3 regions of the Coprobacillus sp. AF33-1AC genome follow, and region 3 is predicted to be linked to each of the others. Evidence: riboswitches for the same ligand, from Rfam matches in the RefSeq annotation. Region 3 holds a riboswitch; each other region holds the start of a gene.
The links. A riboswitch is a leader RNA that binds a small molecule or an ion and turns the genes downstream of it on or off. The one in region 3 is predicted to bind thiamine pyrophosphate.

Region 1 (3,287 bases), on a different contig from region 3:
ATCAATATCTTCTACATAAGACTCACTTTTAGCTAATTGATACATATTTTGTGCTAAATTAACTTCACTTTGCACTTGATTAACTAAATCGCAATCTCCTACAACCTTAAAATTTGGATATAATTGCATTAACTGATCAAATTCATCAATATCAATCATCTTTTCTTTAATTAAATCATGACCATTTTGATAAACACCCACAAACACTTTATGACTTCTAGCATCCAATACACTTATTACTTCATCATATCCTGCATAAGCTTTTAAAGAAGAAATTGTTTTAATCTTTATAGATGTAGTTGTAGCTAATGTCTTAGCAATTGTTAAAGCAACACGTACACCAGTATAAGAACCAGGACCAATTGTTATGATCATTTCGCCAAAATCTTTTACCTTTAAATGATGACGATTTAAAAGTTTTCCCAAATAAACAATAGCATATTCTGACTGACGTCGATTTCCCTCTTCTTGAATTACATCTAAACATTGTCCTTGATCATACAATGCAATAACAAGATATTTATTCGATGTATCCATTACAATTGTTTTCATTTATTATCTCCTTTACCAATTCTTCATATCTTTGACCAATTGGATGCATAATACATGTACGTCCATTTTCTTCATGATTCAAAATAATTTCTAAACGTTCATGAGGTAAAATATTTTCAATAAATTGTGACCATTCGACAACACATACATCATCACTATCAAAAATCTCCTCAAAACCTAATTCATCATCTTGTCCTTCAAGACGATAGACATCAAAATGTGATAAATTTAAACGTCCTTGATATTGTTTTAAAATAGTAAAAGTTGGTGAATTAATAACTCTTTTGATTCCCAATCCTTGTCCAATTCCTTTTGTTAGAGTTGTTTTACCAGCACCTAAATCACCACTTAAAGTAATTAAACTATGTGCTTTAACTAACTTACCAATTATTTTTCCTAAAGAAATTGTATCTTCTTGACAATCTAATTTTATTTTTGCTTTCATATTTATCCCTCTTTTAAATCTTGATAAAAATGATACCAATCTTTAGTAAATGATTCACTAAATGGTCCTTTTTGTGCTTTAGCAACTTCAATTAAAACATCTAGTTGTTTCCATAAAATTTCATCTAATCGTTCACTATATCCCATCATTCTAGCATGTTGACGATATTCTTCTTCATCTAGAATACGATAATTATGATCTGGAAACACCTTTAAATCTAAATCATAATCAATATATTTTAATGCTTCGCCATCATATAATGCAGGTGAAGCAATATTACAATAATAATAAACACCTGTTTTTCTAATCATACAAATGACATTATACCATTTATTTTTAGGTAAATACCAAATAGCCGGTTCTCTTGTATGCCACATTCTTCCATCAGATTCCGTTACTAATGTTCTATTATTAATAACAATAAAATGGTCATCCGTTTCTTCTAATACAAGACCTTTAGACCAACAACGGTGAATACTACCATCATGTTTGTAACTATGTATCAGTACTTTTTTTCCTACGATAGTATTATCCATATACTTCTAATCTCCTTAATAACATTATCATTATACACAAATTTAAAATTGAATGAAAGACATAAAAAAATACTCTTATTAATAAGAGTATTTTAGAAACGAACAGTTTTTTTTAATCTTGGATATAAAATCATAAATAATATAAAACAAACAATAAGTGTTCCTATATTGTATGGTAAATTATATGTAAGATTTCCTTTTAATGGTGTTGCAAAAGCATACCACCCTGCAAGTAAATGGCTAATTGTTTTTAACACACACATCACAATGATTCCTACAGGAATTTCATATTGTTTATAGTGTGCTAAAGGAATCAGTCCTGTCATACCAACTAATACCATTGGAATAATGTAATCAAAAATAACTGATAAAGGACCATAAAATACAGCAAGTCCCAAAGCAAATTGTACACCTAAACTTACTAAAGAAACAACAACACCGTATTTCCAATTCATTAAATAGCTACATAAAAAAATTGGAACCAATGAAAAAGCAATATTTCCTCCCTTTGGCATTTCATAAATTTTTGTACAATACTCAAGTACAATTTGTAATGCCGCGAAAATTGCCATATAAGTCATGGTTCTCGTACTTAATTCAAATTCTTTTTTCATCATTTTATCTCCTTCTTGCCGGAGTAAAGATATATTCATGATGCTCTCTCTACGCTGGTATTACCCAGATCAGATATTAAGGGACAAGGTTTTCACCTATCTCAGCACATGCGCCCCCGGCTAGTAACCATTATATACTGACTATCAATAAAAACAATAAAATCTTGTTTATTTTATATAGTTTTTTTAAGGAATGGTGTTATAATAGCGATATATTAAGGAGGCTTTATAAAAATATGGCAAAAATTATTTCTGTAAATGCAGGGAGTTCATCATTAAAGTTCCAATTATTTGAAATGGATGATGAATCAGTTATCACTTCTGGAGTAATTGAAAGAATTGGTTTAGAAGATTCTATTTTTACTATTAAATATAACGGAGAAAAAGAACAAACTATCTTACCTATTAAAGATCATAAAGTTGCTGTTCAACTTTTATTAGATACTTTAATCAAAAAAGAAATCGTTCATGATTTAAATGAAATCAAAGGTGTTGGTCATCGTGTTGTTCAAGGTGGTGCATACTTCGATCAATCAGTTGTCATTGATGAAGATGTTGTAGCAAAAATTGATGAATTAAAATCATTAGCACCTCTACACAATCCAGCTCACTTAACTGGATATTATGCTTTTAAAGAAGCTATCCCAAACGCTGGTGCAGTTGCAGTATTTGATACTGCATTCCACCAAACACTTGAACCAAAAAGTTATATTTACCCAATTCCATATAAATATTATGTAGAAAATAAAGTACGTAAATATGGTGCTCATGGTACAAGTCATTTCTATGTATCTTCACGTTGTCGTGAAATGATGGGAAATCCAGAACATTCACGTATTATCGTTGCTCACTTAGGAGCTGGTGGATCTTTAAGTGCTGTTAAAGATGGTAAATCAATCAATACATCTATGGGATTCACTCCTTTAGCTGGTATCATGATGGGAACACGTTCAGGAGATGTTGATCCTTCTGTAATCGACTATTTAATCGAAGAAGTTGGATTAGATATGAAAGAAGTTATTCGTATGTTAAATAAAGAATCTGGATTACTAGGTGTATCTGGTGTGTCTAGTGACTTTAGAGATGTACAAAATGCAGCTGCTAATGGTAACGAAAGAGCTCAATTAGCATTAGATATTT
Region 2 (3,287 bases), on a different contig from region 3:
TCATGAGTTATAGTATATCAATGTAATCGCCAGCTAAAGCTTTGTTGATACTGCGTACGGCACAAAATTTACCACACATACTGCATGTATCACTGTGGTCTTCTTCTGGTAAACGACTATCTCGAATTGCTTTAGCGGTTTGTGGATCCAAAGCGCAGGCAAACTGTGCATTCCAGTCTAATTTTTGACGAGCAGTTGCCATTTTATCATCTTGATCTCTGGCTCCAGGAATCCCTTTAGCAATATCAGCTGCATGTGCTGCAATTTTTGAAGCAATGATTCCTTGTTTTGTGTCTTCAAGATTTGGCAAGGCTAGATGTTCGGCAGGAGTGACATAACATAAAAAGGCTGCACCACTCATTGCTGCTACTGCACCACCAATGGCTGCTGTAATATGATCATAGCCAGGAGCAATATCAGTAACAAGTGGTCCTAAAACATAGAAAGGTGCTCCCATACAAATGGTTTGTTGAATTTTCATGTTTGCAGCAATTTGATCTAATGGCATATGTCCTGGACCTTCAACCATGACTTGTACGTTATGATCCCAAGCTCTTTTTGTTAGTTCTCCTAAACGAACAAGTTCTTCTATTTGACATACATCACTGGCATCAGCTAAGCAACCTGGACGGCAAGCATCGCCCAAAGATATTGTAACATCATATTCTTCACAAATATCAAGAATTTCATCATAGTATTCATAAAAAGGATTCTCATTTCCTGTCATTGACATCCAAGCAAAAACAAGACTGCCTCCACGAGAAACAATATTCATTTTTCTTTTATGCTTTTTAATTTGTTCGATTGTTTTTTTAGTAATTCCACAATGAACAGTAACAAAGTCTACGCCATCTTGAGCATGCAAACGAATAACATCAATGAAATCTTTTGCTGTTAAAGTAGCTAAATCTCTTTGATAATGAATAACGCTATCATAAACTGGAACAGTACCAATCATAGCTGGGCATTCATTAACTAGTTTTTGTCTGAATGGTTGTGTATTTCCATGACTTGATAAATCCATGATGGCTTCTGCTCCCATATTAACGGCACTCATTACTTTTTCCATTTCAAGATCATAATCTTTACAATCTTTTGATATTCCTAAGTTAACATTAATTTTAGTTTTTAACATACTACCAATCCCTTCTGGATTAAGGCAATGATGCTTTTTATTGGCTGGAATGGCAATTTTTCCTTCAGAGACAAGTTGCATAATTTGTTCAACAGGTCTTTTTTCTTTTTTTGCGACAGCTTCTATTTCTGGAGTGATTATTCCTTTTCTCGCAGCATCCATTTGGGTTGTATATTTTTCCATTTTATCCTCCTTCTTCATGTAAACAAAAAGCAAGGCTACCAAAAGATAACCTTGCAAAACATTTTTGTTTGATCCCTCCGTTGGCATTATCCAAATCAGGTTATGGGTCGAAGTGAGATTACACTTCCTCTCAGCTAACATCTCGTTGGCTCCCCCTTGATATTTACATGTTTTCTATATTTTATCATGTGTTCTTTGGTTAATCAATTTATTATCGATGATATTATTTTTTTGTTATGGAAATACCTATTATTAACAAAAAGAAACGGTTTACATTTTAGCTTTTTAAAGATAAAATTATAATGGTGATGTGGAATGGAATTTGAAGAATTGTTTACGAAATTAAAGATGGATCCTAAACACTTAATTGAGACATTAGTGTGTGCAAAAGATCAAAGCGTTATTCTTTTTAAGAATACAAAAAGTGAAATTATTTATGTTAATGAACAGTTTTATAAAAAACACCCTCAATTTACTGATTGTCGAGATGATGTTATTGGAAAAACTGATTTTGATTTATTTCCTGGATCGGATCATGCAAAACAAGCATATGAAGACGAACAAAAAGTCATGCAAACAGGAAAGTCAATTAATTTAATTGAGACTGAGGGTAAAGATAGTCAAGGTAGAACAATGATTGCTCATACTAGAAAATATCCTTTAAAGGACGCTAATGGAAAAGTGGTAGGGGTTTTTGTTATTACCGAAGATATGACAAGTGATGTTGCTACTCTTAGAGAAAATCAGGAAAAAGCAAAGATTTTAACACAACTTAATATTGAGTTATCTCAAGAAAATGCAACGGACACTTTAAGTAAATTATATAATCGTCGTTTTATTCATGCTGAACTTGATCGTTTACAAGATGAATATGTCTCAAAAGGAACGCCATATTCTCTTATTTTAATGGATTTAGATCATTTTAAAAGTATTAATGATACATATGGACATAGTATAGGTGATGAAGTCATCCGCTATATAGGAAGTGTTTTAAATAATATTAAAAGACAGCGTTATCCTTCAATGGAAGGATGTCGTTATGGTGGTGATGAATTTTTAGTTATTCTACCTGCTTATGAAAAAGCAGGGGCTGTATCTATTGCTAAAGATATAAAAGAAGCGTTCGATAATTCGAAATTACATGTTGGAAAATTAAATCAAAAAATATCTGTTAGTATGGGTGTAGCGGGAATTAAAGATGATGAAACGATAGAAGTGGTATTGAATCGTTGTGATCAGCGCTTATATCACGCTAAAAACTCAGGAAGAAACCAAATAGGAGTATAAAAATGAATTATTTAGTCTTAGATGTTGGGGGTAGTTCAATCAAATATGCCCTGATAGATGAAAAATTGAATATTAAAAATAAAAACAGTGTGCCTACACCAATGGATACACTTGATCATTTTATTGAAACAATTGGTCAAATATATGACCAATACAAAGATCAAATAAAAGGAATGGCGTTAAGTATGCCTGGTGTTATTGATCCTCAAAGAGGTTATCAATATACAGGGGGTTCTTTACGATATATTGATAAATTAGAGACAGTTAAAGTTTTACAAAAAAGATGTCCTATTCAAATAACAATTGGAAATGATGCAAAATGTGCTGCTAATGCAGAAATTGGTTATGGTAATTTGCAAGATATTCAAGATGGTGCAGTTGTTATTTTAGGTACAGGAATAGGTGGTTGTTTAATTAAAGATCATCAAGTTCATACTGGACGCCATTTTAGTGCAGGAGAGTTTTCGTTTATCAAGACGAATGCAACTGATCCTTTAACATGGAATTGGGCTTGGTCTACACGTAATGGCATTCAAGGACTGTTAGAAAGAGTACAGGAGAGTTTACATACTGATGAACATTTAACAGGTATTGAAATTTTTGAAAAAGCAAACCAAGGCGATGAAAAGGTCATTGCTGGTATTGATGCTTTTGCAAAAGAAGTAGCTACACAAATTTATAA
Region 3 (3,287 bases):
GCAAGTTGATTTTTAGATGTTAAAGAAGGAATTTGAAGACCTATTTTAGCTCTTTGATGATAAGGGATTAGTTGAAATAAAGGACAAAGATACATAAAAGGAGAATAACGTAATTCATGCTTTAAAATAGATAGAACATGTTCTAATTTTAAAGTCGTATCAATTTCTAAAATGAGATCATAATCTAATTGATAACTGTTTTTAATTTTAATACGGGAATCTTGATGATTTTGAATCATCAATGAAAAAACATGATAATTACCAGATGTTAAACAAAGTTTCATTCTCTCACCTCCTCTTTTATTTTTTACAAACTAAAAGAATTTATGCTTATCATGACTCAATTATTTACATAAATTTACAATTTAGTTATAATGTAATAAAAAATTATTAGTGGGGTGGAAATCATGATTTTAAATACAATGTGTAAATTGTTTTTTGCGATTATTATTGGTTTTGTATTAAATAAAAAAGATATTTTAAATACGAAAGTAAATAAAAGTATTTCTTCTTTAATTATTCAAATTGCCAATCCATGTTTAATTGTTGGATCAGTTGCTTCAATGAAAAGTGGAAATAATCATTTAGCGATAGAATTATTAACAGTAGGTTTAGTTATCTATATTGCGATGCCCATTATTAGTTTTATTTTAGTTAAAGTATTACCATTAAAAGCTGATTATCAAAAAACATATATTTGTATGCTTATGTTTTCTAATTGTGGTTTTATGGCTTTGCCTATTTTACAATCAATGTTTGGCAATCAAGCTGTATTCTATAATACATTACTCCATATGCCTTATAATCTTTTATTCTTTACACTGGGAGCTTATTTACTGGCTAAAGATGGTGAAGGAGATTTTAAATTTGAAATTAAACAATTGGTTACCCCAGGTGTCATTTCATCTATTTTAGCGATAGTATTATATTTTACAGCCTATTCATTACCAACCCCTATAAGTGAATCTCTTAACTTTGTTGGTTCACTTGTTACCCCACTATCTATGATTTCTATTGGTGCATCTATTGGTGATTATCCAATACTTGAGGTACTAAAAGATAAAAGTTTATATTTTATTACAGTGTTAAGATTAGTCGCAGCACCCCTATTTGTTTTCTTTCTCGCAAGTTTTTTAACGCAAGATATGATGATTATTAAAATTGCAACTATTTCAATCGGTATGCCAGTAGGTTCAATGGTAGCCATGGGAGCAAATGAATATAATGGTAATGTTCAAGTAGCTTCTTCAGGTGTTGCTCTTTCTACATTATTATCATTGATAACAATTCCTATCATGTTATTTATCTTGGGTGCCTAGACAAAATAAGGGAAAGCCCCTATAATAAGAGTACAATATAAATAAACAGGGGAGCTTGTAGACAGGCTGAGAGTAAGTTGTAAACTTAGACCCATAACCTGATTTGGATAATGCCAACGTAGGAACGATACATAGGACAGAGATTCTTTTCAGGTTCTCTGTTTTTTTATAAATAAAAGGAGAACACAATGAAAGAACAATTAGAAAACGTAAAGAAAAAAAGACCACTTATTCATAACATTACAAATTATGTAACTGTTAATGATGTGGCCAATATGATTTTAGCTGTAGGGGCAAGCCCTATTATGGCTGATGATGAAGGGGAAGTCGAAGAAATTACTTCCATTTGTAATGGTTTAAATATTAATATTGGAACTTTAAATCATAGAACAATTCAATCTATGATCAAGGCAGGAAAAAAAGCAAATGAATTAAATCATCTTGTCTTATTAGACCCAGTAGGAGTAGGAGCCAGTACTTTAAGAACTCAAACTGCACTAAAATTAATCGAAGAAGTTCAATTTTCAGTTATTAGAGGAAATATTTCAGAAATTAAAACACTTGCTTTAAACCAAGGAAATACCCATGGTGTAGATGCGAGTGAAATGGATGCCGTTACTCAAGATAACCTAGAACAAAACGTTGCTTTCGTAAAAGAATATGCTCAAAAAATGAATGCCATTATCGCTGTCACAGGAGCAATTGACTTAGTAAGTGATGGAAAAGAATGTTATGTTATTTATAACGGGGAAAAAGAAATGAGTGCGATTACAGGTACTGGATGTCAATTATCAGGGTTAATGACAGCTTATATTACAGCTAATCCTAAAACACCATTAAAAGCATGTGTCGCAGCAGTATGCCAAATGGGATTAGCAGGTGAAATCGCTAAAACACATCTACAGTCATTTGAAGGAAATGCCACTTATCGTAATCGTATTATTGATGCAGTGAATCATATGGATGGATATATTTTACAAGCAGGAGCTAAATATGAAATTAAATAAGAATGATTTATTATTATATGCGGTAACTGATCGTAGATGGTTAAAAAATCAAACTTTGTATCAACAGGTAGAACAAACCCTTAAAGGGGGAACAACAATGGTACAAATTCGTGAAAAAGATTTAGATCATGAATCTTTTTTACAAGAAGCAAAACAAATTCAAGTATTGTGTAAACAATATCAAGTGCCACTTATTATTAATGATGATGTTCAATTAGCTAAGGAAATTGATGCTGATGGTGTACATATTGGTCAAGATGATTTAGATTTAAAGAAGGCAAGAGATATCTTAGGACCTGATAAGATTATTGGTGTATCGGCTCATGATTTAAATGAAGCTAAGATGGCTTATGATGGGGGAGCAGATTATTTAGGTGTTGGTGCTATTTTTACAACCGCAACTAAAGATGATGCTGATGCGGTTTCTTTAAAAACATTAAAAGAGATTTGTCAACAAATTGATATTCCTGTTGTAGCCATTGGGGGTATTAATGAACACAATATTTTATCATTAACCGGTAGTGGTATTGATGGTGTCGCTATTGTCAGTGCTATTTTTGCGAGTGATGATATTCAAGGTAGTAGTGAAATTTTAAAACAAAAAACACAAAGAATTGTTCATCCCCAAATTCATAGTGCTTTAACAATAGCTGGAAGTGATAGTAGTGGTGGTGCAGGCATTCAAGCAGACTTAAAAACCATGTTAGCACATCATGTTTATGGTATGAGTGCGATTACGGCTTTAACTGCTCAAAATACAGCAGGAGTAGCCGGTATTTTAGATGTGACACCTGATTTTCTTGCTTTACAGTTAGATAGTATTTTTCAAGATATCTATCCTGAAGCAGTAAAAATAGGTATGGTGTCCAAAGGATCACTCATTAAGGTTATTGCTGATAAATTACACCAATATCCCGTTTATAATATTGTGATTGATCCCGTCATGGTAGCAACCAGTGGG

Region 1: another riboswitch for thiamine pyrophosphate. It lies ahead of DWZ53_RS09945 (ECF transporter S component); the one in region 3 lies ahead of thiM (hydroxyethylthiazole kinase).
Region 2: another riboswitch for thiamine pyrophosphate. It lies ahead of thiC (phosphomethylpyrimidine synthase ThiC); the one in region 3 lies ahead of thiM (hydroxyethylthiazole kinase).

The regions. Positions count from the first base shown of each region.
Region 1 covers NZ_QRQB01000031.1:363-3,649, reverse strand. Annotated here, with positions in the region: gene tsaB (tRNA (adenosine(37)-N6)-threonylcarbamoyltransferase complex dimerization subunit type 1 TsaB) at 1-552, opposite strand, end outside; gene tsaE (tRNA (adenosine(37)-N6)-threonylcarbamoyltransferase complex ATPase subunit type 1 TsaE) at 521-997, opposite strand; gene DWZ53_RS09950 (DUF402 domain-containing protein) at 1,000-1,533, opposite strand; gene DWZ53_RS09945 (ECF transporter S component) at 1,626-2,147, opposite strand; TPP riboswitch at 2,177-2,275, opposite strand; gene DWZ53_RS09940 (acetate/propionate family kinase) at 2,384-3,287, shown strand, end outside.
Region 2 covers NZ_QRQB01000001.1:91,689-94,975, forward strand. Annotated here, with positions in the region: gene thiC (phosphomethylpyrimidine synthase ThiC) at 8-1,318, opposite strand; TPP riboswitch at 1,374-1,484, opposite strand; gene DWZ53_RS00470 (GGDEF domain-containing protein) at 1,634-2,605, shown strand; gene DWZ53_RS00475 (ROK family protein) at 2,608-3,287, shown strand, end outside.
Region 3 covers NZ_QRQB01000002.1:35,432-38,718, reverse strand. Annotated here, with positions in the region: gene DWZ53_RS01420 (hypothetical protein) at 1-284, opposite strand, end outside; gene DWZ53_RS01415 (AEC family transporter) at 408-1,319, shown strand; TPP riboswitch at 1,357-1,462, shown strand; gene thiM (hydroxyethylthiazole kinase) at 1,508-2,326, shown strand; partial or broken gene thiE (thiamine phosphate synthase) at 2,283-2,894, shown strand; gene thiD (bifunctional hydroxymethylpyrimidine kinase/phosphomethylpyrimidine kinase) at 2,955-3,287, shown strand, end outside.